Regions from separate parts of the Rhizobium sp. CNPSo 3670 genome, predicted to be linked through region 3. Evidence: predicted binding sites of a transcription regulator. Region 3 holds the regulator's gene; each other region holds the start of a gene.
The links. The regulator LexA, encoded in region 3, represses DNA repair genes until DNA is damaged. The targets are predictions, from matches to a motif close to TGTTCNNNNTGTGTTCNG.
Positions count from the first base shown of each region.

Region 1: the regulator LexA is predicted to act here: its motif matches at 3,439-3,456, upstream of AC13QO_RS20520 (ribonuclease T2 family protein).
Region 2: the regulator LexA is predicted to act here: its motif matches at 3,213-3,230, upstream of AC13QO_RS13260 (ATP-dependent helicase).
Region 4: the regulator LexA is predicted to act here: its motif matches at 3,348-3,365, upstream of dnaE (DNA polymerase III subunit alpha).

Region 1 is NZ_JBXSOL010000020.1:45,803-53,772, reverse strand. Features, by position in the region: gene AC13QO_RS20540 (thiamine pyrophosphate-binding protein) at 1-77, opposite strand, end outside; gene caiB (succinate--glutarate CoA-transferase) at 91-1,293, opposite strand; gene AC13QO_RS20530 (DMT family transporter) at 1,312-2,268, opposite strand; gene AC13QO_RS20525 (alpha/beta hydrolase) at 2,265-3,215, opposite strand; gene AC13QO_RS20520 (ribonuclease T2 family protein) at 3,472-4,212, shown strand; gene ettA (energy-dependent translational throttle protein EttA) at 4,310-5,959, shown strand; gene AC13QO_RS20510 (ArsR/SmtB family transcription factor) at 6,122-7,147, shown strand; gene metF (methylenetetrahydrofolate reductase [NAD(P)H]) at 7,150-7,970, shown strand, end outside.
Region 2 is NZ_JBXSOL010000010.1:195,458-203,427, reverse strand. Features, by position in the region: gene AC13QO_RS13265 (hypothetical protein) at 319-666, shown strand; gene AC13QO_RS13260 (ATP-dependent helicase) at 693-3,170, opposite strand; gene AC13QO_RS13255 (VOC family protein) at 3,382-3,858, shown strand; gene AC13QO_RS13250 (PrkA family serine protein kinase) at 4,261-6,204, shown strand; gene AC13QO_RS13245 (YeaH/YhbH family protein) at 6,217-7,491, shown strand; gene AC13QO_RS13240 (SpoVR family protein) at 7,488-7,970, shown strand, end outside.
Region 3 is NZ_JBXSOL010000011.1:37,835-45,804, reverse strand. Features, by position in the region: gene eno (phosphopyruvate hydratase) at 1-783, opposite strand, end outside; gene kdsA (3-deoxy-8-phosphooctulonate synthase) at 925-1,770, opposite strand; gene AC13QO_RS13530 (VOC family protein) at 1,767-2,663, opposite strand; gene lexA (transcriptional repressor LexA) at 2,862-3,578, shown strand; gene AC13QO_RS13520 (ComEC/Rec2 family competence protein) at 3,559-5,991, opposite strand; gene gltA (citrate synthase) at 6,281-7,570, shown strand; gene lpxB (lipid-A-disaccharide synthase) at 7,599-7,970, opposite strand, start outside.
Region 4 is NZ_JBXSOL010000003.1:271,488-279,457, forward strand. Features, by position in the region: gene proS (proline--tRNA ligase) at 1-416, shown strand, start outside; gene AC13QO_RS04505 (lipoprotein-releasing ABC transporter permease subunit) at 432-1,736, shown strand; gene AC13QO_RS04510 (ABC transporter ATP-binding protein) at 1,751-2,434, shown strand; partial or broken gene AC13QO_RS04515 (DUF5680 domain-containing protein) at 2,628-3,089, opposite strand; gene dnaE (DNA polymerase III subunit alpha) at 3,603-7,100, shown strand; gene AC13QO_RS04525 (L,D-transpeptidase family protein) at 7,135-7,970, opposite strand, start outside.

The sequences.
Region 1 (7,970 bases), on a different contig from region 3:
CCAGGCACGCAGGAGAGACGTTTGACGCCATTTGCCTTCAGCGCCTCGACAATCAACTCCCCGCCAGTCTTTTTCATGATGATACCTTCTTCATGACGATGCCTTCCTCTCAAGCTCGGCCAGTTCCGCCAGAATTTCCTCTCTATGCTCGCCGAGACGCGGGCTGGGCCTGGCGTAGCGCAAAGGTGTTTCCGACAGCACGACTGGCGTCCTGACCCCGGGGATGACGGTGCCGGCGGAATCGGCAAGGTCGATGCGCAGACCGCGAGCTTTCACCTGCGGGTCGGCGAACATTTCCTCGATCGTATTGATCGCGCCTGATGGAACCGCGTTCTGCTCGCAGGCCTTCAGGAGATCCGCTTTCTGCCATTTCAGCGTCTCGGTGGAGATCAGGCGGCGCACCTCGCCGCGGTTGGCGACGCGGGCCTTGTTGGTGGAGAAACGCTCGTCATCCGCGATCGTCTCCAGGCCGAGGATGGTAGAGAGGCGGCGGAACTGGCCGTCGTTGCCGACGGCCAGGATGAGATAACCGTCGGCCGTCGGTACGACTTCATAGGGCGAGATGTTCGGATGGGCGTTGCCGAGGCGGGTCGGTGCGGCGCCGGAGACGAGGTAATTCATGTTCTGATTGGCGAGCACGGCCGATTGCACGTCAAGCAGGGCCATGTCTATCAACTGGCCTTCGCCGGTTTTCAAGGCATGGATCAGGGCGGCCTCGATCGCCGAGACGGCATAGATGCCGGTAAAGATGTCGGCGATCGCCACGCCCGCCTTCATCGGCTGGCCGTCCGGCTCGCCGGTGATCGACATGAAGCCGGACATGCCCTGAACGATGTAATCGTAGCCGGCGAATCCGGCATAGGGGCCGGTCTGGCCGAAGCCTGTGATCGAGCAATAAACGAGCCTCGGGTTCACCTCGCGAACGCTGTCGTAATCGAGCCCGTATTTGACGAGGCCGTCGACCTTGAAATTCTCGATTACCACGTCGGCAGTGGCTATGAGACGACGGACGAGCTGCTGGCCCTCAGGGCTCTTGAGGTCGGCGGTGATGGAGCGTTTGCCGCGATTGGTGGCGTGGTAATAGGCGGCCGAGAGATTTTCGCCGTCCGCACCTTCGACGAAGGGCGGCCCCCATTGGCGAGTATCGTCGCCGCCGTCGGGATTTTCAACTTTGATGACGTCGGCGCCGAGATCGGCGAGCATCTGGCCCGCCCAAGGGCCGGCCAGCACGCGGGCAAGCTCAATCACCCGGATGCCGGTAAGCGGCGGCTTTTTCGTCGCGGTCTCGGTCATGGTCCTCCCGTCCAGCGTCTACGGCGCCAGCGTCACCTCAGATGTATCGGATACGGGCTTTGAAGCAAAGCGGCGCTCTCGCCAGAGGATGTAGAAGCCCGACGCCATGATGATCGTGATGCCGAGCCATTTGACGGCATCCGGAAAGTCACCGAAAACAAGCCAGGCGAAGATCGTAGCTGAGACGATCTCGAAATATTGCAGCGGTGCCAGCGTCGACGCCGGTGCTGCCCGATAGGCGTAGACGCCGAGGATTCCGGCTGTGGCGGCCATAGCCCCGACGCCGGCGACATAGAACCAGGCGCTGCCCACGGGCATGACGGGATCGAAGAGATCGGAGCCGCTTCCTTCACCGATAAAAAGCAGGAGGGTGCAGAAGAGCAAGCCCCAGATGCCCATCTGAAACTGCATCGACCAAGGGTCCTCGCTGTGTGAGAGGACGCGGGTCATCAACACGAAGGTCGCGACGCAGAGCGCCGTCAGGATGGGCAGGAGCGCGATGTAGCCGACCTCTTCGAAACTCGGCTGAATGATCAGCATCGCCCCGAAGAAGCCGACGCCGCAGGCGGTGTAACGCCGCCAGCCGATCGTCTCCTTGAGGAAAATGCCGCCGAAGATGGTCACGATGATCGGCTCGATGAAGAAGATCGCGATCGCGTCGGCGACCGCCATGTATTTCAACGTGGTGACGAAAGAGATCATCGAGACGGTGATGATGAAGCCGCGGATGGCGTGGAACAGGCTCTGACGCCAAGAGAAATCGGCAAAGCTGCGCCGCCATAGCACGATCGGCAGCATGCAGAGCGCCTGCACGACGAAGCGGCCGGCGGTGATCTCGGCTGACGGGACGGTTACGACGGCAAGCTTGGCGAAGATATCGATGAGCGGCGAGACCATCACCGACAGAAACATCAGCGCCAGCCCTATCGTCACTTCGGAGGCGGACGAAGCGGCGCGGGCGGAGGGGCTACTCATGACGGATTCTTTCTGGCTTTGGATGTCGCGAGTGCCTCTCCGCACCAGTCCGCGAAGGCTGCGATCGCCGCATCGGCGCCAATTTCGTTCAGCGTCTCATGCCGCATACCCTGATATATCACTGTACTGATACGAGAGAAGCCTCTGGCTTTCAAATTGTTTGACAGCCAGCGCACGGCTTTTCCACTCTCCGTCGCGGGATCATCGGCGCCGCCGACGAGATGGATTGGCATATCACGCGGCAGCCGATCCAGATGGAGTTTCCGCGGCGCGCGAAAAGTCAGCTCGAAGAGATCGAGCCAGAGCGAGACTGATGCGTCAAAGCCGCAGAGCGGATCGGCGATATATTTGTCGACTTCATCGGCGTGGCGCGACAGCCAGTCGAACTCGGTGCGGCGGTCCGGGATCGATTTTCCCCAAGCTCCGAAGGTGAGCTTCGGCAAGAGGCCGCTCGGGACGTCGGAGCCCTTCAGCATACGTTCCGCAAGGAGGATCGCCTGGGCGGCTCGGCCGGCAAGGCCGACTGCGAAATTCGAATTCCAGACGGCGACAGCATCGAAGTCGGAGGGAGCGGTGACGGCGGCATTGAGCGCGATGAGGCCGCCCATCGAATGGCCAAATAGGATCACCTTCAGGCCGGGATTGCGCGAGGCCGCATGGGCGCGCATGGCAATGACGTCGCCGATCACCCGATCGACGCCATTCCAGCGGGCGAAGCGGCCGATCGGCGCGTCGGGCGCGGTCGTCTCGCCGTGGCCACGGTGATCATGGGCATAGACGTGATAGCCGCGCCCCGCCATCGCCTCGGCAAAGCGGCCATATCGCTTCGAGTGCTCCGCCAGGCCATGCGATATCAACAGGATGCCGCGTGCCGGAGCGGCGGCTTCGGCATGGTGATAGGCCAGAGACGCTTCCCCTGTGGCGAGCCTTTGCGTATCAGAAAACATCCGGATCCTCCCTGCCGCAGCAGAGCAGATCGCTACTGCATAATTCCTTAAAGCGGAATCGATTTAAGCAGAATATTCTGCAACCCAAGTGCGACAGCGTCCGTGCGTAACTCAAGAACAGGGAGCTTCCCGGAATAGCCGACTGTTTCCGACGACGCAGTCGAGAACAAATTCCAGGATAGTTGCGATTCAGGGTTGCTGCCGTTTATGCTTTGTGCTTATCTGTTCCTGCATTGTTCTTCTTTTGGGGGTTGAAATGAGCAGCATGCAGTTGCGTACCTTTACATTCGCCGTGTCGATGATCCTTGCCGGCGCTGCCGTGGCGCAGGAGGCCGAGGGCCGTACCCGTTTCATTCTTGCTGCGAGCTGGCAGCCCGCCTTCTGCCAGACGAACCAGAAGAAGCCCGAATGCGCCAGCCAGACCGGCGAGCGCCATGACGCGACGAATTTCTCCCTGCATGGCCTGTGGCCGATGCGGCAGGATTATTGCGGCGTCAGCGACGATCAGAAGGCTGCCGACAAGGACGGCAAATGGGATACTTTGCCTGATGTCGCGCTTTCGGCCGAGGCAAAGGCGTCGCTTGCAAAGGCGATGCCCGGCACGCAGTCCGGCCTCGAACGGCACGAATGGATAAAGCATGGCACCTGCACGAAAATGAGCGTGGAGGATTATTTCGGCGTCGGCGTCCATCTGGTGGATGCGCTCAACACATCGGCCGTGCGCGATCTATTTGCCGCCAATATCGGCAAGACGGTCAAGGCGGAGGCGATCAAGGCTGCTTTCGACAAAAGCTTCGGGCCGGGTGCGGGCGAGCGCGTCAAGATGAGCTGCCGGCGAGCCGGCAGTGTCAGGGTGATCAGCGAGTTGACGATCGGACTGTCTGCGGATGCGGGAGCGGCATCGGCCAAAAGCGCAAGCCTTGCCGATCTGATCCAGGGCGGGGGAAAAACCTCGTTCGGCTGTGACGAGGGCGTTGTCGATGCGGCGGGCTTCTGACCGGAATCCGGCGTAAACGGGTTTCGGCGTTGCTCACAGGCGCTGTTTCGCCTACATAGCGGCACGAAACGAAGTTTCCCGCCCGGAGCAGCGCAGCATGGCACGTCAATTCATCTATCATATGTCCGGCCTCAACAAGGCCTATGGCAACAAGAAGATCCTGGAGAACATCCACCTTTCCTTCTACCCGGATGCCAAGATCGGCATCCTCGGACCGAACGGCGCCGGTAAATCCACTGTGCTGCGCATCATCGCCGGCCAGGACAAGGAGTATACCGGCGAAGCCTGGCTCGCCGAGGGTGCCACAGTCGGCTATCTCGAGCAGGAGCCGAAACTCGACCCCACCAAGACGGTTTTCGAGAACGTCATGGAAGGTGTTGCCGCGAAGACGGCGATCGTCGATCGTTACAACGAATTGATGATGAATTACTCGGACGAGACAGCGGAAGAGGGGGCGAAGCTCCAGGACATCATCGACAGCCAGAACCTCTGGGATCTGGAAAGCCAAGTCGAGATGGCGATGGAAGCCCTGCGCTGCCCGCCGCGCGATGCCGAGGTCACCAGCCTGTCCGGTGGTGAGCGCCGCCGCATCGCACTCTGCCGCCTGCTGCTCTCGCAGCCGGATCTGTTGCTGCTCGACGAGCCGACTAACCATCTGGACGCCGAAACCATCGCCTGGCTCGAAAAGCATCTGCGCGACTATCCCGGCGCCGTGATGATGATCACCCACGACCGCTACTTCCTGGATAACGTCACCGGCTGGATCCTCGAACTCGATCGCGGCCGCGGCATCCCTTACGAAGGCAACTACTCCGCCTATTTGCAGGCCAAGGCCAAGCGCATGCTGCAGGAAAACCGCGAAGAGGCATCGCGCCAGAAGGCGATCAGTCGCGAGCAGGAATGGATTGCTTCCAGCCCGAAGGCTCGCCAGGCCAAGTCGAAGGCGCGTATCAAATCCTACGAGCAGTTGGTGGAGGCGGCCGAGAAGCAGCGTCCCGGCGACGCGCAGATCATCATCCCGGTCAGCGAACGGCTCGGCCAGGTCGTCATCGAGTTGGAAGGCATCACCAAGGGCTTCGAGGGTCGCACGCTGATCAACGACCTGTCGATCAAGCTGCCGCCGGGCGGCATCGTCGGCATCATCGGCCCGAACGGCGCCGGCAAGACGACCCTGTTCAAGATGATCACTGGCCAGGAAAAACCGGATAGGGGCTCGATCCGCATCGGCGAGACCGTGCATCTCGGTTATGTCGACCAGAGCCGCGACGCGCTGGCCGCCGACAAGACGGTCTGGGAGGAAATCTCCGGTGGCGCCGAAATCATCAAGCTCGGCAAGTTCGACATGAACTCGCGTGCCTACTGCGGCGCCTTCAACTTCAAGGGTGGTGATCAGCAGCAGAAGGTCGGCAATCTCTCGGGCGGTCAGCGCAACCGCGTGCACCTCGCCAAGATGCTGAAGGCCGGGGGCAATGTTCTGCTGCTCGACGAACCCACCAACGACCTCGATACGGAAACGCTCGGCGCTCTCGAAAACGCGCTCGAGAATTTCGCCGGCTGCGCCATCATCATCAGCCACGACCGCATGTTCCTCGACCGTCTGGCGACGCACATCCTGGCTTTCGAAGGCGAGGGCCATGTCGAATGGTTCGAAGGCAATTTCGAGGATTACGAGCAGGACAAGATCCGCCGCCTCGGCCCCGACGCCCTTAATCCTGGCAGTCAGGCTCACAAGCGCCTGACGCGCTGATCCTGCTTTATTTCTGCTTGCAAGGCCCCGGTTCGACCGGGGCTTTTTCATCTCGTGCCCTGTCGCAATTTGCACAGGCAATTTCGCGAACAGTGTGAATTGCCGCTTGCCACCGCTTTTCAAATCACATAAAGATATCTTTATATCTTGATTGGGCTGATGATGAGCGAACCTTTGAAGCTGGGACTGGATGGGCTGGTGGACGTCTTGAAGGCGGCCGGCGAACCCACGCGTCTGCGTCTTCTGGCGCTTCTCGACGGTGGCGATCTGACGGTGACCGATCTTACCGAAATTCTCGGTCAATCGCAGCCACGCATCTCCCGCCACCTGAAACTGCTCGGCGAGGCTGAACTGATCGAACGCTATCAGGAAGGGGCCTGGGCCTATTTCCGCCTCAAACAGGACGGCAAGGCGGCCATGCTGGTGCGGGCATTGCTGAGACACGTCTCCGAGAATGATCCGACCATCCTTCGCGACGGCGAGCGGCTTTCACAGGTCAAGCGCCAGCGGGCCGAGCGGGCGCAGGCCTATTTCAGCCGCAACGCCGCCGAATGGGACGAGCTTCGTCGCCTGCACGCGGCCGATGAGGAGGTCGACGCCGCCGTCATTCGGCTGCTCGGCAACCAGCCGATCGATTCGCTGCTGGATCTCGGCACCGGCACCGGCCGCATCCTCGAACTCCTGTCCGGGCTCTACCGCCGCGCCGTCGGTGTCGACGCCAGCCGCGACATGCTGAGCGTGGCGCGCGCCAATCTCGACAAGTCGCGTATCACCAAGGCGACGGTGCGCCACGCCGATATCCTCAACCTTCCGTTCGAGGGGCAGGATTTCGACCTTGTGACGATCCATCAGGTGCTGCATTTCTTCGACCAGCCGGAGATTGCGATCGCGGAAGCGGCGCGCATGCTGCGGCCGGGCGGGCGGCTCGTGGTCATCGATCTCGCACCGCACACGCTCGAATATCTCCGCGACGAACATGCCCATGTCCGTCTCGGCTTTTCGCACCAGGCGATGTCCGACTGGCTGCGCAAAGCCGGGCTCGACGTCGAGCAGGTCGTCGATCTTCATCCGGGTCAGCAGGGCGGGCAGGGGTTGACGGTCACCGTCTGGCTCGCGCGCGATCCGAGGCGCCTCATGGCTTCGCAGACCAGCGAAGGCGCCGAAGCTACATTTGCCGGGAGAGTATGAACATGGCTTTGAAAAGCGAAGGACGCGGGCGCAACTTCGGGATCTCCTTCGAGTTCTTTCCACCGAAATCGGAAGAAATGGAGGCGCAGCTCTGGGATGCCGTCGCTAAGCTGCAGGACTGGGATCCGGATTTCGTGTCGGTGACCTATGGCGCCGGCGGCACCACCAAGGCGCCGACGCTGTCGGCGGTGACGCGCTTCCTGTCGCAGACGCCGCTTGCCACCGCTTCGCACCTGACCTGCGTCGGTGCGACGAAGGAGGAAACGCATCAAGTGATCGATACGTTTCGCAAGGTCGGCGTAAAGCATTTCGTGGCGTTGCGCGGCGATGCGCCTGGCGGCGTCGGTGCGCCCTATCAGCCGCATCCCGGCGGTTACGCCAATGCCGCGGAACTGGTGGCCGGTCTCAAGTCGGTCGGTGATTTCGAGATTTCGGTCTCCGCCTATCCGGAAAAACACCCGGAAAGCCGTGATACGGCCGCCGATATCGAGATGCTGAAGCGCAAGGCCGATAACGGCGCTGACCGGGCTTTGACGCAGTTCTTCTTCGACAACGACAATTTCGAGCGCTACCTGGAGCGGGTGCGCGCCGCCGGCATTTCGATCCCGATCGTGCCCGGCATCATGCCGATCCAGAACCTGACGCAACTGAAGCGTTTCGCCGGCGCCTGTGGCGCGGTCATCCCGGCCTTCCTCGATGAGCGTTTCGCGGGCTTCGACGACAAGCCTGAGGATCGGGCAAAGGTCGCGGCCGAAGTTGCTGCCGAGCAGATCGAGGATCTCGTCCGGCGCGGCATCGGTGATTTCCATCTCTATACGATGAA
Region 2 (7,970 bases), on a different contig from region 3:
CCGAACACACCACTAGTGGATTTCCCAGCGCGGGTGCGCAAGTGTTAATTCTAGTACCTCCGGTAGTAGCTGGTCGAAAAAGCACACGCTAATGCAACCATGGATATTGGTCGCGATGACTCTCCTCTCGAAATGGCGGGAGGCGAAGGTTTTACGCTGCGGGATCTCCCCGGCAGAGCCTCATTTTCCCGGTGTCAGCCTTCATCGGTTTACCGGCTGAGGTGCTGCAGCACCGTCTTCGACGGCGACGTCCGCTCGAGCTTGCCCGCCGCCGCGATTTCTGCCTTCTTGGCTCATCAGCAAATCGAGATTGAAGCCATGTCCGAGCCTCAAGCAGATGAAAAGATCGATGCCACCTTCCGCAATGGCTCGCTGACTGCGACCGGGATCATTCTTGGTTTCTCCCTCAATTTCATCAGTCTCTGGGTGTCCAATCCCAATGACTGGAGCCGCGTCGATCTGCTACCGATGTTGTTCCTGACCGTCGGTATCGCCATTCAGGTGAAGGTGTTTGCCGATCTGCTCGCGCGCGACTCCCTGCTCGCCGCAAAATATGACCGGGCTCGGCGACTGTTCCTGATCGGGCTGTCGATCGTCGCCGTCGGAATGGGGATCGCCCTGCTGAACGATATTCTCGGACTCAGCAGTATGCGGATGTTCGGGTAAGGGTTCCCACGCGGTATCACCGCAAATCACACGCGCTCGACGAACCCGTCCAGCACCCGTTTCTGACCGGCGCGATCAAAATCGATCGTCAGCTTGTTGCCTTCGATGCCGGTGATGTTGCCGTTGCCGAACTTCAGGTGGAAGACGCGGTCGCCGAGGGTGAAGCGCGACGGCTCCGAGGACGTGGACTTCGCCACCAGTTCGCCGTCGATCATGCGCCCCTTCGGGCCGCTTTCGCCGTAACCGATGCGTTCGACGGCGTGGCCGGAGCGGGTGCCCCAATTCTCGCGCGTGGCGTCGGTCCTGTTGGCCTGCGCACGTTTCCAGCCGGGGGTCGAATAGGAGTTGGCGAAAGGTTCGGCCTTGTCGAAGCGGGACTGGCCGTAGCCGCCGCGGCCGTAAGCGCCGTAGCTCTGTTCCATCTCGGCGACCTCGACATGGGTCTCCGGCAGTTCGTCCAGGAAACGCGAGGGCAGGGTCGATTGCCAGAGACCGTGGATGCGGCGGTTGGAGACGAACCAGATGTGGCAGCGGCGTTTGGCGCGGGTAATGCCGACATAGGCGAGACGGCGTTCCTCCTCCAGGCCGGCGCGGCCGCTTTCATCGAGCGAGCGCTGGTGCGGAAAAAGGCCTTCCTCCCAGCCGGGCAGGAAGACGGTGTCGAATTCCAGGCCTTTGGCCGAGTGCAGCGTCATGATCGAGACGGCATCGAGGTTCTCGTTGGTCTCGGCATCCATCACGAGGGAAACGTGCTCCAGGAAGCCGCGCATTGACTCGAAGCTTTCCATCGAGCGGATCAGTTCCTTGAGGTTTTCGAGACGGCCCGGGGCTTCGGCGCTCTTGTCGTTCTTCCACATGTCGGTATAGCCGGACTCTTCGAGGATCTGCTCGGCAAGTTCGGTATGCGGTGTGTTTTCAAGCAGCTCCTGCCATCGGCGGAAGGATTGAATCACATCGAAGAGGGCTTTGCGCGCCTTTGGCTTCAACTCGTCCGTTTCGATGATGTCGGCCGCTGCCGCCAGCATCGGGATGTCGCGGGCTCGGGCATAATCATGCAGCGCACGCACCGTTGTATCGCCGAGGCCACGCTTCGGCGTGTTGATGATGCGCTCGAAGGCGAGGTCGTCGGCCGGTTGTGCGACGAGCCGGAAATAGGCCATGGCATCGCGGATTTCGAGGCGCTCATAGAAGCGCGGGCCGCCAATGACTCGGTAGTTGAGGCCAAGGGTGACGAAGCGATCTTCGAATTCGCGCATCTGGAAGGAGGCGCGCACCAGGATCGCCATGTCGTTCAGCAGATGCTTGCTGCGCTGGAGTTGCTCGATCTCCTCGCCAATGGCGCGGGCTTCCTCCTCGGAGTCCCAGGAGGCGTGAACCTGCACCTTGACGTCATCGGGATCGGTGCGATCGGTGAACAACGTCTTGCCCAGACGCCCTTCATTATGGGCGATCAGATGGGCGGCGGCACCGAGGATATGTTCGGTCGATCGGTAGTTGCGCTCGAGCTTGATCACCTTGGCGCCGGGGAAATCCTTCTCGAAGCGAAGAATATTGTCGACCTCCGCACCGCGCCAGCCATAGATCGACTGGTCGTCGTCACCGACGCAGCAGACATTCTGCGGCTCGCCCCTGCTGCGCTGGGCCAGCAGCCTCAGCCACATATATTGGGCGGTGTTGGTATCCTGATATTCGTCGACGAGGATATAGCGGAAGCGGCCGTGATATTCCTTTAGGAGATCCGGATTCTTGCGGAAGATCGCGATCGGATGCATCAGCAGGTCGCCGAAATCGCAGGCGTTCAGCGTCGACAAGCGCGCCTGATAGGCGAAATAGAGATCGCGGCCGCGGCCATTGGCGAAGGCGCGGGCATCGCCTTCGGAAATATCGGCCGGTCCGAGGCCCTTGTTTTTCCAGGTGTCGATCATGCCGGCGAACTGCTTTGCCGGCCAGCGCTTGTCGTCGAGACCTTCGGCCTGGATCAACTGCTTGATCAGGCGGACGACGTCATCGGTGTCGAGGATGGTGAAATCGGAACTGAGGCCAACCAGCTCGGCATGGCGGCGCAGAAGCTTGACGCCGATCGAATGGAAGGTGCCGAGCCAGGGCATGCCTTCGACGGCGCCGCCGACGAGCAGGGCGATGCGCTCCTTCATCTCGCGCGCGGCCTTGTTGGTAAAGGTGACGGCGAGGATCTGCGACGGGAAGGCGCGGCCGGTATTGAGGATGTGGGCGATGCGGGTCGTCAGCACGCGTGTCTTTCCGGTGCCGGCGCCGGCGAGCACGAGGACAGGACCTTCCAGCGTTTCGACGGCTTCAGTCTGTTCCGGGTTCAGTCCAGCGAGATAATCCGGCCGCTTGCCGCCGTCGCGCGCCGCCATGGCGCGGGCGGCGATGCCGCCGCCAGCGGAGGGTCTTCCGGCTGCAGCGACGGACGGCTGCGGCTTGCGCGCCACTTCGCCGGGCTCTTCGTCGAAGAAGGGAATATCGTCGAAACTATTGCTCATGGCGCGTAATGTAGTGATTCGGGAAGGAAAGACCAGAAAAGATGTTCTGCTTTCATTCCCGAACCACCACTATTGCCTGGGTGCGGGTGGCGAGGCTGCCGCGGGTGAGCGGGCGAAAAATTCCGATCGCAGCCTGTCGGAACCGGCGCCGACCAGACGTCCTCGAAGCACGGACAGAAGTCCGGGATACTCGCCAACAAGGAGGCTGTCTATGCCGAAGGTCATTTCAAATCTCTGGTTCGCCGAGCAGGCACGCGAAGCCGTCGAATTCTACGTGTCGATGATTCCGGATTCCAGGATCGGCCGCACCACCATACTTCCGGCGGAAACGCCGAGTGGGCCTCCCGGCAGCGTCGAGCTGATCGAATTCACGCTCGGCAACCAAGCTTTCCTGGCGATGAAGGCCGGCCCGCTCGATAGCTTCAACCACTCGTTCTCGATCGCGGTTCTTCTCGATAGCCAGGCGGAGATCGACCGGATATGGGATGGCTTCCTCGCCAACGGCGGCACGCCGGAGGCATGCGGCTGGCTGAAGGACCGCTGGGGCCTGTCCTGGCAGATCGTGCCGCGCGCTCTCTCGGAGATGATCGCCGACGAAGATCGCGAGCGGGCAAGGCGTGTCACCGAAGTCATGCTCGGGATGGTCAAGATCGATGTGGCTGCGCTGGAGAAAGCGTTCAACGGCTGAGAGCCGGGAGGCGCGCGATCGCAATAAACCGGGCAGGGGTTACTTCGCCCGGTTTCATCCCGCGGGGGCGCGCTCACTGCCCCGCAATCAGAGCCGGCTTGCTCTTGCCGGCGGGAAATCGCCGATTTTCCACGGCTCGAATCACGGGCGCTATTGCACACCTTTTTGACCTTCATGTCACGTCGCTAAATGTGCTGATATCGCGACGCCCCTTTTCTCAACTACAATAAGAAACAGTTTCGTAGAGTAAAAAAATACCGGTGCATGCACAATTTTGTGCATTGCCACAAACGGCCGGTCAGCGTGGAATATACCTACGAAACTATTGATTCTTAGGAACGCCGTGGCCATCTCGATGGTTATACGGCTTAGAGCCTGCGGCATAACCTTAATGGAGGTCCCATGCTGAGTGAATCCGTATTCGATGCGTTTACCCGCAGTTATGAAGCGCGTCGCGAAAGCGACATGTCGGTCTCGGACTATCTTGATCTCTGCAAGACCGATCCGATCGCCTATGCCAACGCCACCGAGCGTCTGCTCGCTGCCATAGGCGAACCACAGATGGTGGACACCGCCAAGGACGCGCGCCTCGGCAGGATCTTCATGAACAGGACGATCCGGGTTTATCCGGCCTTTGCCGGTTTTCACGGCATGGAAGAGACAATCGAACGCATCGTCTCCTTCTTTCGGCATGCAGCGCAGGGGCTCGAGGAGCGCAAGCAGATTCTTTATCTGCTCGGTCCGGTCGGGGGCGGCAAGTCGTCCTTGGCTGAGCGGCTGAAGCAGTTGATGGAAGTGCATCCGATCTATGTGCTGAAGGCGGGCGAAGAGATCAGCCCCGTGTTCGAAAGCCCGCTCAATCTCTTCGATCCGGAGACGATGGGCCCGCTCCTGCAGGAGCAATACGGAATCCCGCAGCGGCGGCTGAACGGATTGATGAGCCCGTGGTGCCTGAAGCGGCTCGACGATTTCGGAGGCGATATCTCCCGATTCCGCGTCGTCAGGATACAACCCTCGCGATTGCGCCAGATCGCAATTGCCAAGACCGAGCCAGGCGATGAGAACAACCAGGACATCTCCTCGTTGGTCGGCAAGGTAGATATCCGCAAGCTGGAAACCTACTCTCAGAACGATCCGGATGCCTACAGCTATTCGGGCGGGCTGAACCGCGCCAATCAAGGCGTGCTCGAATTCGTGGAGATGTTCAAGGCGCCGATCAAGATGCTGCATCCGTTGCTGACGGCAACGCAGGAGGGCAACTATATCGGCTCGGAGAATATCGGCGCCATACCTTTCTCCGGAATCGTCCTCGCTCATTCGAATGAGGCGGAGTGGCAGACTTTCAAGGCCAACAAGAACAATGAGGCCTTCATCGACCGTATCTGTGTGATCAAAGTGCCCTATTGCCTGCGGGTGACAGAAGAACAGAGGATCTACGAAAAGCTGATCGAGGGATCGGAACTGGTGGACGCACCATGCGCCCCGGCAACGCTCGAAATGCTGGCGCGTTTCTCCGTTCTTTCGCGTCTGCGCAAGCACGAGAATTCGACCTTCTTCTCGAAGATGCGCACCTATGACGGGGAGAGCCTGAAAGAAAGCGATCCGCGTGCCCGCAGCGTCCAGGAATACCGGGATGCTGCCGGTATCGACGAAGGCATGGACGGAATATCGACCCGCTTCGCCTTCAAAGTGCTCGCCTCCACCTTCAATCACGACACGACTGACATTGGCGCTGATCCCGTCCATCTGATGTATGTGCTGGAACAGGCGATCCGTCGCGAGCAGTTTCCCGATGATGTCGAGAAGCGTTATCTCGAGTTCATCAAGGCCGATCTTGCGCCACGCTACGCAGAGTTCATTGGCAACGAGATACAGAAGGCCTATCTTGAATCTTATGCGGACTACGGACAGAATCTGTTCGACCGCTACGTAGATTATGCCGATGCGTGGATCGAAGATGTGGACTTCAAGGATCCCGATACTGGTCAGCTTCTCGACCGCGAGCTCCTCAATCAGGAGCTGACGAAGATCGAAAAGCCGGCGGGAATCGCCAATCCGAAGGATTTCCGCAACGAAATCGTCAAGTTCTCACTGAGATCGCGGGCAGCGAATGGCGGAAAAAATCCGTCATGGACGAGCTACGAGAAAATCCGGGAAGTCATCGAGAAGCGTATGTTCTCGCAGGTCGAAGATCTCTTGCCGGTGATTTCCTTCGGATCGAAGAAGGATTCGGAAACAGAAAAGAAGCATAGCGAATTCGTCTCGCGCATGGCCGCGCGAGGTTACACGGAACGGCAGGTTCGGCGCCTCGTCGAATGGTACATGCGCGTCAAACAGGCAAGTTAATGCGGAGCCATTATGCACATTGTCGACCGGCGGCTAAATCCGCGCGGTAAAAGTCTGGAAAATCGTCAGCGGTTCCTTCGACGCATGAAGGGAGCCGTGCAGCAGGCGGTGAAACGTTCGCTGCAAAATCGAAACATTCGAGACGTGCTCGACGGCGGGGAGATCAGCCTGCCGATCGATGGGATGGCAGAACCAAGCTTTCGAAGGGGTGAAGGCGGCATCGCCGACCACATCCTGCCCGGGAACCGGGCTTTCGTCGAGGGGGACATCATTCCGCGGCCGCCGGGCGGGAAGGGCGGAAAACCAAAAGATGCAGGCGAGGGCGACGGTGAGGATGGCTTCCGTTTCGTACTGACGCGGGAGGAATTCCTCGATGTGTTCCTTGACGACCTCGAATTGCCAGACCTCGCCAAGCGGCGTCTAGCCGAAACCGAGGAGGAAACTCCGTTCCGGGCCGGCTATTCCGTATCAGGGTCGCCTTCCAACATTGCCGTCGGCCGCACGACGAAGCTGGCAATGATGCGCCGCGTTGCGCTTGGCCGCCCACGCCGCGAAGAAATCGAAGCCCTGCAGCGGCAGATCGAGGAATGCAAGGACGAGGAGACCCGTCTGGCACTTGAGACAAAACTCAAAGCCCTGACGGAAAAAAGCCGGCGCATTCCCTATATCGATCCGCTTGATGTCCGCTATCGCCGCTTCGAAAACGAGCCGAAGCCAGTCGCGAAAGCGGTGATGTTCTGCCTGATGGACGTGTCAGGCTCCATGTCGGAGCACATGAAGGACCTCGCGAAGCGATTCTATCTGCTGCTCTACCTTTTCCTGTCGAAACGCTACAAGAAGGTGGAAATCGTCTTCATCCGTCATACCGACAGGGCTGAGGAGGTCGATGAGGAAACCTTCTTCTACGGCCCGGCGACGGGTGGCACGCTGGTTTCGAGTGCGCTTGCCGCAATGCGGGCAATTATCGCAGCGCGTTTCGACCCGGCGGAGTGGAATATTTATGGTGCCCAGGCCTCGGATGGCGACAACGCCCATTCGGACGGAAATCTGACCGGGCAGCTGCTGCGCGAGATTTTGCCGCTATGCCAGTATTTCGCCTATATCGAAGTCGGCGAGGAGGGCGGCGATTCTTCAATATCGCGATCGCCGCTGTGGATGCTCTATGATGGGATCCGTTCCGAACCGCTGCCGCTTTCAATGCGCAAGGTCTGCCGGCGAAGCGAAATATTCCCTGTTTTCCACGATCTCTTCCAGAAACGTGAGGCACAGTCGAAGGTGACGCCATGACCATGACGGTGAGGCCAAGAGAGCGGCTCCTATTCGATGGGGCCGACTGGGACTTTGCAACGCTGCAGCGCATCCACGATGCGTGCGAAGAGATCGCGCTCGGTGAACTCGGCCTCGATGTCTATCCGAACCAGATCGAAGTCATTACCTCGGAGCAGATGCTGGATGCCTATTCCTCAACCGGCATGCCGCTCTTTTACCGTCATTGGTCCTTCGGAAAGCACTTCGCGCATCACGAGACCTTCTACCGCCGCGGGATGCGCGATCTTGCCTACGAGATCGTCATCAACAGCTCTCCCTGCATCTCCTATCTGATGGAGGAAAACACGGCGACGATGCAGACGCTCGTCACCGCCCATGCGGCCTTCGGCCACAATCACTTCTTCAAGAACAACTATCTCTTCAAGCTCTGGACCGATGCCGAGGGAATTCTTGATTATCTCGATTTCGCCAAAGGCTATATCACCCGCTGCGAAGAG
Region 3 (7,970 bases):
CGTGCGGCCTTCGCCCTCCAGAACATACTTGCCGTCCTTGAAGAATTCCGTCGAGGCGCAGTCGAGGCCGAGGCACATGTCGTCGCCCGGCTTGTAGCCGGCTTTCTCGATCGACTTCATGATGAAGTCGAGGGCTTCGGGCGCACTCTTCAGGCCGGGAGCGAAGCCGCCTTCGTCACCGACATTGGTGTTGTGGCCCTGCGCGGCAAGCTCCTTGCGGAGCGTATGGAAGACTTCCGAACCCATGCGCACGGCGTCGGCGATCGAATCGGCGCCGACCGGCAGGATCATGAATTCCTGGAAGTCGATCGGGTTGTCGGCATGAGCGCCGCCGTTGATGATGTTCATCATCGGCACCGGCAGGAGGCTGGCGGAAGCGCCGCCGACGTAACGGTAAAGCGGCAGGCCGGATGCCTGGGCCGCAGCCTTGGCGACGGCGAGCGAGACGCCAAGGATGGCGTTGGCGCCGAGGCGCGACTTGTTCGGGGTGCCATCGAGCTCGATCATGATGTTGTCGATCTGGATCTGATTTTCGGCGTCGATGCCGCCGATCGCGTCGAAGATCTCGGTGTTGGCGGCCTCGACCGCCTTTTCGACGCCCTTGCCGAGGTAGCGCTTGCCGCCGTCGCGCAGCTCGACCGCCTCATGTGCGCCCGTCGAGGCGCCCGAGGGAACGGCCGCGCGGCCCATGCTGCCGTCTTCGAGATAGACGTCGACTTCGACGGTGGGGTTGCCACGGCTATCGAGGATCTCGCGGGCGATGATATCGGTGATTGCAGTCATGGGTTCTTCCTGCTCGGTGGGTGATAAGTCGTTCGAAGCCTGTCATAATCGAAGGCGTACAAATTACAATGGCGCAATTTTCCGCCTTCGAAGGTGTATGGCATCGTGGCCTAGACCACGATCATGTCAGCCTGTTGAACGTTAGGCCTTGGCGATCGCATCGAAGGCAAGCAACTTCTCGAGCAGTCGCGGCATGTCCTTGAGATAGACCATGTTCGGCCCGTCGGACGGTGCATTGTCGGGATCCTGATGGGTTTCGACGAAGACGCCGGCAATTCCCGTCGCCACTGCCGCGCGCGCCAGCGTTTCCACGAACTCGCGCTGGCCGCCGGAGGAATCGCCCTGCCCGCCCGGCTGCGCCACGGAATGGGTGGCGTCAAAAATGACGGGAGCCCCCATCGCCGCCATGATCGGCAGCGAACGCATGTCGGAAACCAGCGTATTGTAACCGAAGGAGGCACCGCGCTCGCACAAGAGCACATTCGGATTGCCGCTGGCGTTGAGCTTCTTCAGAACGTTCTTCATATCCCAAGGGGCGAGGAACTGGCCCTTCTTGACATTGACGGCGCGGCCGGTCCTAGCGGCGGCGATCAGAAGGTCGGTCTGACGGCAGAGGAAGGCCGGGATCTGCAGGACATCAACCACCTTGGCCACCTCGGCGCATTGCTCGGCCGTATGGACGTCGGTTACGACGGGAAAGCCGAATTCCTTCTTGAGGTCGGCAAAGACCTCCATGCCCTTTTCCAGGCCGATGCCGCGTTCAGCCGAGAGCGAGGTACGGTTCGCCTTGTCGAAGGAGCTCTTGTAGACGAGGCCAATGCCGAGCTTGCCGCAAAGCTCCTTCAGCGTGCCGGCGACCATGAAGGCGTGATCCCGGCTCTCCATTTGGCATGGACCGGCGATCAGCGACAAGCGGCCAGTATTGGAAAAAGTGACCTGGCCTTCGCCTTCGCCGATCCTGACTTCGGAATTCGTGTCGGTGCTCATCGTGTTTCCTCGAAGGCGAAGAGCGCACCCTGCCCGGGCGTGGGCTTCACCAGAATGCGATTGTTCTTGCGTGTGAATGTGATCCCGTTAGCACCCAAATGCGCTTCTGTCACGGCAAGATCGATGACGGTGAAGAGGATTGCCCGCCCCCGCAGGCCGCGATCGGCTGATGAGACAGCGGTTTCGAAATAGGCCTCCAGCCCTTCCGGCGTCATCAAGCTGATCTTTGCATTCGATGCCGCGATATTCATGCCGAAACCGGTTTTCTCCACCGCCGCCTGCCCAATCGCGAGCCCGACGAAGGCGGCGAATGCCGCCGGGTCCGGTGCACAAAGTGCGATCTCGGCAATGCCGATCACGCCATTGGCGTGCGTCTCCAGCGCGGCGCGATCTGTAGGGAACGAATTGATGCGCTGGCAAGTAAAGAGAAAGAAATCGGGGGCGCGCAAATCAGCTGCAAAGGCCAGCTTAAAGCTGCCGACGCTCTCCGAACCGTCCGGCATCCGCATCGGCCGGCTGAACTGCAACATCTCACCGGCGCTCGCGCCGTTGCTGACGAAGCGCTTATGATCGAGGTCGGCATCCTCGCTGAGGAAGGCCAGCGCAGAAAGTCCCTCCTCGCCGCAGCGGAAACGGAAGGCGCGATTGCGGGCGATGAAGACGTTGCCCTGGCGGGCTGCTGCCTCGCTCTCGTCGACACTCGCCACGCCAAGCGGCTCCAGATAGGTCTTGTCGGCGAAAAAGACGCAGGCATTCTCCGTTCCGAAGGGATGGCCCCCATCGGCGGCGACGGTGAAACCGAGCTTGCCGAGCCTTTCACGCGCCAGATCGATATTGACCACGGGCAGCACGACATGATCCAGCGGGTGCGACCTGGCGGAACGCGCGTTCATGAATATCCCTCCTGAAACCGGCAAGAGATGTGCGACAGCATCTCCCTCAATGCAAGACATGTGCGCCAATCCAGCAAATGAAAATAAAAATCTCCGCGAGTTGACGTGAACTTTTACGGAAATTTAGCTACTTGCGGAACACATATGGAACATATAGTGTCCGTTCTGGATTTGTTTCAATCACGGGGTCTGACGTCGATGCTCACGCGCAAACAACAGGAGCTTCTCCTTTTCATCCATGAGCGCATGAAGGAATCCGGCGTTCCTCCCTCTTTCGACGAAATGAAGGATGCCCTGGATCTCGCCTCGAAATCCGGCATTCACCGCCTGATCACGGCGCTTGAGGAACGCGGCTTCATTCGCCGCCTACCGAACCGCGCCCGGGCGCTCGAGGTGATCAAGCTTCCGGAGGCCTATAACCCCAGTCTTCAGCGTCGCGGTTTTTCGCCGAGCGTCATCGAGGGCAGCCTCGGCAAGCCCCAGCCGGTCGCCGCCCCCGCTGCGCCAAAGCCGATCGCCGACAATGGCAATTCCGTCTCCGTGCCGGTCATGGGACGTATCGCCGCCGGCGTTCCGATCTCGGCGATCCAGAACAACACCCACGACATCGTCGTTCCCGCAGATATGCTCGGCTCCGGTGAGCACTATGCGCTGGAGGTCAAAGGCGATTCGATGATCGACGCCGGCATCTTCGACGGCGACACCGTGATCATTCGCAACGGCAGTACCGCCAGTCCCGGCGATATCGTCGTTGCCCTCGTCGATGACGAGGAAGCAACGCTGAAGCGTTTCCGCCGCAAGGGCGCCTCGATCGCGCTCGAGGCCGCCAACCCGGCTTATGAGACCCGCATCTTCGGGCCCGACCGCGTGAAGGTGCAGGGTAAGCTCGTCGGCCTCATCCGTCGCTATCACTGACGCCGGATGGGCTGGAATCGGTAAAACGATCATTGCGCCAATCATAGGCGCGATGGCGCATCCATGGTCGCGACAAAGCATCGAAGGCGGTGGTGACCTCCAGGGCGGCATCGGCGAAACGCAATTCGAGCGAGCCGGTCCTACGCAGCGTCTCGCCGGTGAAAAGCGTGCCACCTGAACGGCAGCGGTTGAAACGCAGACGGACCGACGTCACGACGATATCGGCCGTATCGCAGGCCGGGCCGAGATAGGCGGCATTGTCGATAACGGTGACGATATGGCCATTGCCAAGTCTTGATGTGCACCAAGCCTTCTTGACGCAGGAAAAACGGTTTGCTTCACCGCCTGCTGCGGCTACCCGCATCGCCGCACTCGCTTCGTTCTGCTGATCGCGGGAAAGCCCGACACGGCGGCCTTCTCCTTCCGGCGGGATGGCCGGACCATCCAGCATCGTCGGCGGATCATGTGTCGGCAGCACCAGCGCTCTCTGCCACTGGTCGAATATGAAATCCGGCGGGTTTTCACGGTTGGAAGCTATTGCCTCAGCCGCGACGACCGCAACCAGACTGCCATCCTCCGAAATCACCAGATCCGGCGGCCGGGGGACCGGCAGAAGCAGCACGATGAGCGTCGAGATGGCGATGATCGATGTGCCGACGTGGCGCAGCCGAGTTCGCAGTAGCGTCAGCAGCAGAAAGCCTGCCACCGCCACTGCGAAATACCAGCCGGGCAAGCGGCCGATGCCGATATCACCGCCCCAGCCGGACACCGTCTTGGCAACCGCAATCACCAGATCGAGGCCGAATCCGACGACCTTCCAGAGCGGAGCGTCCAGACCGAAAGGCATGAGCAACATCGCCAACAATCCGGCCGGCATGACGATGAAGGAGATAATCGGCATCGTCGCAAGGTTTGCCGGCAGGCCGTAAGCCGTCAGGCGATGAAAATGCTCGATCGAAAACAATGCGGTGGAAAAGCCGCCGATCAGCGAGGTCAGGAAGACGCCGCCGAAGAAACCGGCGACGGCAGCCACCGGCCTCATGATCGGCAGTTTCAGAAAAGCGTTTTCGCGGACACGCCTGTCCTTCCACAACTGATAGCCCGATACCAAGGCCAATGTGGCGGCAAAGGACATCTGAAAGCTCGGTCCCAATACTTCCGAAGGTGAAATGGCGATGATGATGAGCGCGGAGAGAACGACATTGCGCAGGCTGATCGACGGCCTGTCGAAGAAGACGGCAATCAGCATGATGGCCATCATGATAAAGGCGCGCTCGGCCGAAACCCCGAAACCGGAGATCAGGTAATAGGCGGTGACGGCGATGAGCGCGCCGGCAGCGGCGATCTTCTTTGTCGGATAGGCTTGGGCGACGCCGGGAAAGAGGCTGAGCAGCATCCGAAAGCCGACGAAGAAGATGCCGGCCGACAGCGCCATGTTGAGGCCCGAGATCGCGACGATATGGGCAAGGCCGGACTGGCGCAGCGCCTCCGTCGTCGCGTGCGATATGGCGCGCCGTTCATCCGTCACCAGGGCAGCGGCAAAGGCGCCGGTATCACCGGGCAGGATCGATCTTATGCGGTCGCCGATGCTGCTGCGCAGCTGGTAGAGCCATTCGAGCAGGGCGTCCGCCGTCGACCTGACCGCCTGCGGGCCTGCCTCCAAGTCGAGTTTCTCCGGCGCACCATAGAAGAAACCGTTGGCGCCGATGCCGTCGAAATAGGCACCGAAGGAGAAGTCGTTGAGCGCGGGAAGTGCGGGGCCCGCCGGCGGCGTCAGACGTGCCTTGCCGGTGATGATGTCGCCGATCTCGAAAGGCGCATCGGCGCCCCGGACGATCGCGGTGATGCGTCTCGGCGGCCGTTTCAGCTCCGGCGCCTCGGTGCCGGCGACGGCAAGAATGTAGCGCCAGCGCCCGCGCCCGTCGCCTTCCCGCCGTTCGACGCGGCCAGTCACCGTCGTCGTCACGGATGAATCGAGGATCACCGTCGAAGCCCGCCAGCTCTCGAACTGAGCTGAGAGCATGCCGCCGGCGAAAAGTGCCAGCGCCATGAAACTTGCGCGCAAGGCCGGTCGGCTGGGATCGGTGAGGAAAACCGCGGCCGCCGACACCAGCAGGCAGAGCAGCGATGCAACGAGGGGAACATCCGATGCCGCAAGAAACCAGAATGCCGAGCCGGCTCCGAGGAAGACCGGCGAGAACAGCAGCAGGCGGCCATGATCGGCCTCTTCGCCCAGCATGTAGGCCCCGGCACGCAGCGATTGCCCGGCGGTGGCGAGCAGCCGACGATGCAATGGAGTCTGCGACTGTGTCCTTACCGATTGAGTCACCACCGCAGGCGCAGGAAAATCTGGCGGATCGGCAAGGCCCACGCCCGCTTGCGGCCGCAATTCGGCTGTCGTCGTTTCCTGCATGCCCCGCTCAAGATCACCCCGCCAAGCCCTAAGAATGCAACCTTCAAGCAAATCCGGCAAGGATAATCGATTGAAATACGAGGGAAAATCGTAAGCGGCAAAAGGCCAGTTGAATCATCGGCTTCCGCTATGCGTGCGGCTCATCGCTGCAGTGCCTAAAAGGTGATGCCGCAATGCACAAAATGCCGTCACGGTAACTTGGCATTAGCGTCACGATCATATAGCTATCGGAAAGGACGCTTAACCCCTATGGCGCTTTTGTGGCGCCACCGACATTTCGGAGGACAGCATGACGGATCAAAGCGCTACAATAAAAATCGGTGACAAATCGGTTGACCTCGCCGTTAAAAGCGGCACGATCGGCCCGAGCGTCATCGACATCGGTGCCCTCTACAAGAACACCGCTTCCTTCACTTACGATCCGGGCTTCACCTCGACCGCATCCTGTGAATCGAAAATCACCTATATCGACGGTGACGAAGGTGTGCTGCTGCACCGCGGCTATCCGATCGAGCAGCTGGCCGAGCACGGCGACTTCCTCGAGGTCTGCTACCTCCTGCTCTACGGCGAACTGCCGACGGCCGCGCAGAAGAAGGACTTCGACTATCGCGTCACGCACCACACGATGGTGCATGAGCAGATGAGCCGCTTCTTCACCGGCTTCCGCCGCGATGCACATCCGATGGCTGTCATGTGCGGCTGCGTCGGCGCACTGTCGGCCTTCTATCACGACTCCACAGACATCACCGATCCGCACCAGCGCATGGTCGCCAGCCTGCGCATGATCGCCAAGATGCCGACGCTTGCCGCCATGGCATATAAATACCATATCGGTCAGCCCTTCGTTTACCCGAAGAACGACCTCGACTATGCGTCGAACTTCCTGCGCATGTGCTTTGCCGTCCCCTGCGAGGAATATGTGGTTAATCCGGTGCTTGCCCGCGCGATGGACCGCATCTTCATCCTGCATGCCGATCACGAACAGAACGCCTCGACCTCGACCGTCCGTCTCGCCGGTTCATCGGGCGCCAACCCGTTCGCCTGCATCGCCGCCGGCATCGCCTGCCTATGGGGCCCCGCGCACGGCGGCGCCAACGAAGCAGCGCTCAACATGCTGACGGAAATCGGCACGGTCGACCACATTCCGGAATATATCGCCCGCGCCAAGGACAAAAACGATCCGTTCCGCCTGATGGGCTTCGGTCACCGCGTCTACAAGAACTACGATCCGCGTGCCAAGATCATGCAGAAGACGACGCATGAAGTGCTCGGCGAACTCGGTATCAAGGACGATCCGTTGCTGGAAGTGGCGATGGAGCTGGAGCGCATCGCGCTCACCGACGAATATTTCATCGAGAAGAAGCTCTATCCAAACATCGACTTCTACTCCGGCATCACGCTGAAGGCGCTGGGCTTCCCCACCACCATGTTCACAGTGCTCTTCGCCCTTGCCCGCACCGTCGGTTGGATCGCGCAGTGGAACGAGATGATCGAGGATCCAGAACAGCGCATCGGCCGTCCGCGCCAGCTCTATGTCGGCGAACCCAAGCGCGACTACATCCCGGTTTCGAAGCGCTGATCGCTTCAAAGCTCAAAAAGAAACCCGGTCAGGAATGGCCGGGTTTTTTCTTTTCCAAAACGTCGAGAAGGATTTCGGCGGCCTGTTCACCGGGCGGCTTTTCCGTCTGCATGCGCTGCCAGATGAGCTCGTAGCCTTCCTTCATGGCCTTCAGCTGATAGGTATCGGCCGACAGCCTTTCCATCCAGCGTGCAAGGCTTGCGCCGCGGACGACATCGTTCAGATATTCCGGCACGACCGGGTAATCGGCGATCAGATTCGGCAGCGCGCCGGTCCAGGTCTTGATGCCCGATGTCAGCATGCGCATGATCCAGTCGACCTTATAGGCGGAGACGACGGGAACGTCGGCAAGTGCGAGTTCGAGTATGACGGTTCCAGACGCCGCCATGGCTGCATCGGC
Region 4 (7,970 bases), on a different contig from region 3:
AGGGGCCAGATGGTAAGGAACATTTCGTTCACATGGGTTCCTACGGTATCGGTCCGACACGCCTTGTTCCCGCCATCATCGAAGCATCGCATGATGACAACGGAATCATCTGGCCGGCATCGGTCGCACCCTTCGATGTCGTCGTCATCAACATGAAGGCGGGCGATGAGGCCTGCGACGATACTTGTGAGCTGATCTACGCCGCGCTGAAAAAGGCCGGCAAGGATGTGCTCTATGACGACACCGACGACCGGGCCGGCACGAAGTTCGCGACCGCCGACCTGATCGGCGTACCTGTCCAGATCATCGCCGGCCCGCGTGCGGTCGCGAACGGCGAGGTCGAAGTGAAGGACCGCAAGACCGGCGCCCGTGAAACGATGACCATCGAAGCGGCGATCAACAGGTTCGTGGCTTAAGGAAACGGAGGCGAAATGGCAGAGGCAGCAATGGACCGGAGTTCAAAATCCGGCTTGGGTCCGGCTGGCAAGCCATTTTCCACCTTTGAGCGCCTCGTGGCGTGGCGTTATCTGCGCGCCCGCCGCAAGGAGGCCTTCATTTCGGTGATCGCCGGCTTCTCCTTCGTCGGCATCATGCTCGGCGTTGCGACGCTGATCATCGTCATGGCCGTCATGAACGGCTTTCGCACCGAGCTCGTCTCGCGCATCCTCGGCATCAACGGTCATATGATCGTGCAGCCGATCGATGGCCCCTTTACCGATTACCCCGACCTGACCGCCAAACTCGCGGCGGTGCCGGGCGTCAAGATGGCGCTGCCCCTGGTCGAAGGGCAGGTGCTTGCCTCCGCTCAGGCTGGCGGCAGCACCGGCGCTTTGGTGCGCGGCGCCCGCGCCGAAGACCTGACGAAACTCAAGACAATCTCCGACAACATCAAATCCGGCGACATGGTGGGCTATGCCTCTGGCGAGGGCGTGCTGATCGGCACCCGCATGGCCGATCAGCTGGGTCTGCGCGTCGGCGACCTCATTACCCTGACCTCGCCGGAAGGCGACATCACGCCGATGGGCGTCAATCCGCGCGTCAAATCCTATAAGATTTCCGGCCTGTTCGAGATCGGCATGTCCGAATACGATTCCTCAATCATCTTCATGCCGCTCGAGGAAGCGCAGCTCTACTTCAATGCCGCCGGGCTGGTGCAGTCGATCGAACTCTTCGTCGATCATCCCGATGATATCGACGCCCTGAGGCCGAAGGTGGAAGAGGCGGCCGGCCGCCAGATCAACCTTACCGACTGGCGTCAGCGCAACCAGACATTCTTCTCCGCACTCCAGGTCGAGCGCAACGTCATGTTCATGATCCTGACGCTGATCGTGCTCGTGGCGGCGCTCAACATCATCTCCGGCCTCATCATGCTGGTGAAGGACAAGGGCAGCGATATCGCCATCCTGCGCACCATGGGCGCCAGCGCCGGCGCCATCATGCGCATCTTCTTCATGACCGGGGCGGCGATCGGCATCGTCGGTACCCTTGCCGGTGTGCTGCTCGGCGTTCTCGTCTGCGTCAATATCGAATCCATCCGCCAGTTCTTCTCCTGGATCTCCGGCACCGTGATCTTCAATCCGCAGGTCTATTTCCTCAGCCAGCTGCCGGCCGAGATGGATATCAGCGAAACGATCTCGGTGGTCATCATGGCGCTCAGCCTCTCCTTCATCGCCACCATCTTCCCGGCATGGCGCGCCTCCAGGCTCGATCCGGTGCAGGCACTGCGCTACGAATAAGGAATGCCGCATTCATGAACCGCAACCTCGTCCTCAACCTTACCGGCGTCGAGCGCCATTACGGGCAGGGCGATACGCTGCTCACGATCCTGAAGGGTGCGGATTTCTCGCTGTCTAAAGGGGAAATCGTCGCCCTTGTCGCCCCCTCCGGCACAGGCAAGTCGACCCTGCTGCATGTCGCAGGCCTGCTCGAGCATCCCGATGGCGGCGAGGTTACCATTAACGGCCTTGCCTGCGATGGCCTTTCCGATGAGAAGCGCACCGCGATCCGCCGACGCGAGATCGGCTTCGTCTATCAGTTCCATCACCTCCTGCCGGAATTTTCCGCGCTTGAGAACATCATGATGCCGCAGCTGATTGCCGGCCTGTCCTGGAAGGAGGCCCGGGAGCGAGCCGGCCAGCTTCTCGATTATATGCGCATCGGCCATCGCGGTTCGCATCGCCCGGCTGAACTTTCCGGCGGCGAACAGCAGCGCGTCGCGATCGCCCGCGCCGTCGCCAATGCGCCGACGCTGCTTCTTGCCGACGAGCCGACCGGCAATCTGGATCCGGAAACGGCAAGCTACGTCTTCGATGCGCTGGAGGCGCTGGTGCGCCAATCCGGCCTTGCCGCCCTCATCGCCACCCACAACCATGAACTTGCCGGCCGCATGGATCGGCGCGTCACGATTTCGGACGGCAAGATCGTCGACTTTTGAGACGGCTATCCATGGCTGTTTTGTTGACCACCTCACCCTAACCCTCTCCCCGTAAACGGGGCGAGGGGACTTGCCCAGCGAGAGGTAGGTGGGGAACGGAGGGGGCGCGGCCATCTCCTTCGCCCCGCAAGCGGGGAAAGGGTGCCGGCATGCGGATGAGGGGCTGATCTCGCCGACCTCCTGGTCGGACATCAGGAATAACCAGCCCACCGCGATAATCGAGCACATAGGCCTTCCGCTCCTCGACCATGATGCATTCCTGGCCGCTGAATCCCTCGCAGCCGCCTTCGCTGCGGTCGACATAGCGGCCGAACGGATGATCGAATTCGATTCCGCCGAGAAAGCGGCCCTCCCGATACATTGCCGACAGCGCCGCCTTGATCACCGTTCCGGCGGCTCTGCCGTCGATCAGATCGGACGCGACGACGCGGCCGAAATAATTCATCGCCCAGACGGGTTCGCCGGCAAACCAAATCACTTCCTGTCCGGCGAAGTCGGTGCCGCCGAAGTAGCTGTCGAGATAGGACCAGTCGCCGCGCTCGTAGCCGATATCGTGAGCACCCGGCCGGCAGGGCGGACGAGACACACCACCGCCGACATAGGTCGCGGCCTTCGCCTCTACGATGAAGTCGTTCAGTATCACGGTGTCGAGCATTATCATCTTCCTCCTGCCTCATCTGATACGGATATAGCAGAACGATGAGAACATAAGAAGAACAAAAGAGTGGGCATCGCCCGATCGACTTGGCGCAGGTGCATCAGACATCGACTGCGCTGTACGGATCCGTTCGGCAGGCGATGTCGAGCCGGTCGCGGAGCATGTTCAAAGCCAGCGCCGACGGCGAGGTTCGATTCGCAGTCCGGAGCCGGCATTTTCAAACGCAAGCGCAAAGGAAAAGATTCCTGTTGACATCGGAACATAGATGGAACAAATTGAAAACATAACAAGTAAAGGAGAGCCAGATGACTGACATGATCCGTGATATTGCAGCATTCACCTCCATCGCAATGTTCGTTGCCAGCTTCTCGCTGATCGTCATCGCGATCTAAAGTTTTCAGGGGATCGCATGGCAGTCATGCGGTTCGCACGCGGGTCTTCTTCTGGACATCATTGCCCTCAATGCCGATAATGCATCCGATTCATTTCGGTTAATTGGGAAGGCATATCATGGCGGACACGGAAAAGGGTTCAATGGGTGAGGCGACCGGCGGCACGCCGGGCTTCATCCACCTGAGGGTCCACTCCGCCTATTCGCTTCTTGAGGGTGCGCTGCCTCTGAAGAAGATCCTCTACAAGGCGACCAGCGACAGTCAGCCTGCGATCGCCATTACCGACACCAACAATCTCTTCGTCGCCCTTGAATTCTCCCAGAAGGCAATGGACGAGGGCCTGCAGCCGATCATCGGCTGTCAGGTCTCCATCGACATGGAAGACGGATTGGAAAGTGAGAAGCGCGGCGGTCAGCAGGCCCTGATCAAGCTGCCATCGATCGTTCTACTTGCCGCGACGGAGGCCGGTTATGAAAGGCTGGTCGATCTCGTCAGCCGCGCCTATCTCGGCGGCGATAGCAACCAGGCCATACATGTCAGAGCCTCCTGGCTGGAAGAGGCAGGCACGGAAGGTCTGATCGCCTTGACCGGCGCCCTGACCGGACCGGTCGACGCGGCTGTCAGGGAAGGTCATCCCGGCCAGGCGGAAGCCCGGCTGCTCACGCTGAAGCGTCTCTTCGGCGACAGACTCTATGTCGAACTGCAGCGGCACGGCACCTACGACAAGCGGCACGAGCAGAAGATCGTCAGGCTTGCCTACACGCATGACCTGCCGCTCGTCGCCACGAACGAGGCCTTCTTTCCGACCCGCGACGATTACGACGCCCATGATGCGCTGATGGCGGTTGCGCATAACGCCATCGTCTCGGACGACAGCCGCTTTCGCCTGACGCCGGATCACTATCTGAAAAGCCGGGCCGAAATGGCCAAGCTCTTTGCCGACCTGCCGGAAGCGCTTGAGAACACGATCGAGATCGCCAGGCGCTGCTCCTTCGTGTTGAAGACAAGAAAGCCGATCCTGCCGCGCTTCACTGGCGCCACCGACGATGCCGAGGAGGCCGAACGCGCCGAGGCGGGCGAATTGCGCCGCCAGGCGGTGGAAGGGCTGGACATGCGGCTTGCCACGCTCGGCATGTCGCCGGGTTACGAGGAAAAGGATTATCGTGAGCGGTTGGAGTTCGAGCTAAGCGTTATCGAGCGCATGCGCTTCCCGGGTTACTTCCTGATCGTTTCCGACTTCATCAAGTGGGCCAAGCAGCATGATATTCCCGTCGGTCCCGGTCGCGGTTCGGGCGCCGGTTCGCTGGTCGCCTATGCATTGACCATCACCGACGTCGACCCGCTGCGCTTCTCGCTGCTCTTCGAGCGCTTCCTCAATCCGGAACGCGTCTCAATGCCTGACTTCGACATCGACTTCTGCCAGGACCGTCGCGAAGAGGTGATCCGTTACGTTCAGGCGAAATATGGGCGCGAGCAGGTGGCGCAGATCATCACCTTCGGTTCGCTGCAGGCGCGCGCCGCACTTCGCGACGTCGGCCGCGTGCTGGAAATGCCCTACGGTCAGGTAGACAAGATCTGCAAACTCGTGCCGAACAATCCGGCCAATCCGACGCCGCTCTCTAAAGCGATCGAAGAGGAGCCGAAGCTGCAGGAGGAGGCGGCGAAGGAACCGGTGGTGGCGCGCCTGCTCGACATTGCCCAGAAGATCGAAGGGCTTTATCGCCACGCCTCGACGCATGCTGCCGGTATTGTCATCGGCGATCGGCCGTTATCCAAGCTGGTGCCGATGTATCGCGATCCGCGCTCCGACATGCCGGTCACCCAGTTCAACATGAAGTGGGTGGAGCAGGCCGGCCTCGTCAAGTTTGACTTTCTCGGCCTGAAGACTCTGACGGTGCTGAAGGTCGCCGTCGATTTCGTCGCCAAGCGCGGCATCAAAGTCGATCTTGCGGCCATTCCTCTCGACGACAAACCGACCTACGAGATGCTGTCGCGCGGCGAGACGGTCGGCGTGTTCCAAGTGGAAAGTGCCGGCATGCGCAAGGCGCTGATCGGCATGAAACCGGATTGCATCGAGGACATCATCGCGCTGGTGGCGCTCTACCGCCCGGGCCCGATGGAGAACATCCCGACCTACAATGCTCGCAAGCATGGCGACGAAGAGCTGGAATCGATCCATCCGATGATCGACCACCTGCTCAAGGAAACGCAGGGCGTTATTGTCTATCAGGAACAGGTGATGCAGATCGCCCAGGTCCTGTCGGGCTATTCGCTTGGCGAGGCCGACCTTCTGCGCCGCGCCATGGGTAAGAAGATCAAGGCGGAGATGGACCAGCAGCGCGAACGCTTCGTCGTCGGCGCGGTCAAGAACGGCGTCTCGAAGCCGCAGGCCGACAACATCTTCGAACTCTTGGCGAAGTTTGCGAACTACGGCTTCAACAAGTCGCACGCCGCCGCCTACGCCATCGTCTCCTACCAGACGGCCTATATGAAGGCGCATTATCCGGTCGAGTTCCTCGCCGCCTCGATGACGCTCGACATGTCCAATACGGAAAAGGTCAATGATTTCCGGCAGGACGCCAAGCGCTTGGGCATTGAGGTGATTGCGCCCTCGGTGCAGACATCCTTCCGACATTTCGAGACCGGCGATAACCGCATCTATTATGCGCTCGCCGCTTTGAAGGGCGTCGGCGAATCCGCCGTCGACCACATCGTCGAGGTGCGTGGCGACAAACCTTTTGCCAGCATCGAGGATTTCTGTCTGCGCATCGATCCGCGCCAGGTGAATCGCCGCGTGCTCGAAAGCCTGATCTATGCCGGCGCCTTCGATTGTTTCGGCACCGACCGCGCCCAGCTTTCCGCCGGCCTCGACCGCATCCTCGGTTATGCCCAGCGCGCCCAGGAAAATAAGCTGAGCGGCCAAGCGGACATTTTCGGCAGCGCACTAAACTCGGGCCCGGAGAAGATCTCCTTGCCGCCCTATTCACCCTGGCTGGCATCGGAGCGGCTGCTCAAGGAGTTCCAGGTGCTGGGCTTCTATCTGACGGCCCACCCGCTCGATTCCTACAACAACATCCTGCAGAAGATGCGTGTGCAGACTTTCGCCGAGTTTTCAGCGGCCATCAAACAGGGCGCCGCCAATGCACGCCTTGCCGGAACCGTCATCTCCAAGCAGGAGCGCAAGACCCGCACCGGCAACAAGATGGGCATCATCGTCTTTTCCGATTCTTCAGGCCAGTTCGAGGCGGTGCTGTTTTCGGAGATGCTGAACCAATATCGCGACGTGCTCGAGACCGGAAAATCCTTCCTGCTGACAGCGACCGGTGAGGAGCGGCCGGAGGGTATCGGTCTTCGCATCCAGACGATCCAGTCGCTTGAGGAAAAGTCGCTGCAGATGCAGAAGGCGCTGCGCGTTTATGTCCGCGATTCCGGGCCGCTGAAGATGGTTGCCGGCCATCTGAATGCTAAGGGTGACGGTCTGGTTTCCTTCATTGTCATCAAGGAGGAGGGCAAACGCGAGGTGGAAGTGGCGCTGCCGGAGAAATACCGCATCACCCCCGAGATTGCTGCCGCTCTTCGCGCCGCCCCCGGCGTCGTTGACGTCGAGCTTGTCTGATCAACACAGTTGATGATCGACCCCGTTGATCTCGTCACCCACGGGTGATCGTGATGAAATCCGTGCCTTCGCCGGTTTCCCGGCCAAGGCCGGTGTCGGAGATCGTCAGCGTCGAGCCGGGCGCGATCAGTGCGTCGATCCTGCGGCGGGCCTCGTCGGGGATCGTGATGCGGCTCAGCGAAAGGGCAATCGGCTTGCCCATGACAATGGAGCTTTCCTGGCTGGTGATGCCGAGTCGTTTCATCGTCTCGCGGGAGAGGTTGTTGCTAAGTGTGACGCCGAACCAGTCCGCCGTTCCGGCCTGTTCATCGACCGCATGCAGCGTGAAAAAATGCGTGCCGAGCGCCAATCCCGGATCGGCGATCGTTACCGGCGCTTCGAAAATCGGCTTGAAGGCCTGCCGCACCATGATGACGCCGTTCGGAGGCTCGCCCTTGCCGGCTGCGGAATAGACCGATGTGAGAAGTCTGTCGGAGACCAGGCTCCTGTCGCCGGCAAATTCCGTCGGCCGCAGCATCTTGAAGGCGTTGATCGCCTGCACGGTCGACGGACCGAGCAGCCCGTCCGGACTGCCGGCGGAAAAGCCGAGCTGATTGAGTATCGTTTGAATGTCGATCACCGTTTCGCGCAGCGTTCGCCGCGTGACGAGCATGCTGATCGGCTCGGACGGCGGCCGGACCTCCGGCGCGGTAACCGGCGATGCCGCCGGCATCGGCATTGCGGCGGTGTCGTTCATCGCCACCTGCACCGGTGTCCCGGGACTGACGGGGATGGAGGGCCGCAGCTCGACATCCGAAAGGAGCGGCATCGCTGCCGGCGCATCGGGGCGGAAAAGGTTCGGATGGTCGATCGGCTGCGGCACCAATTCGT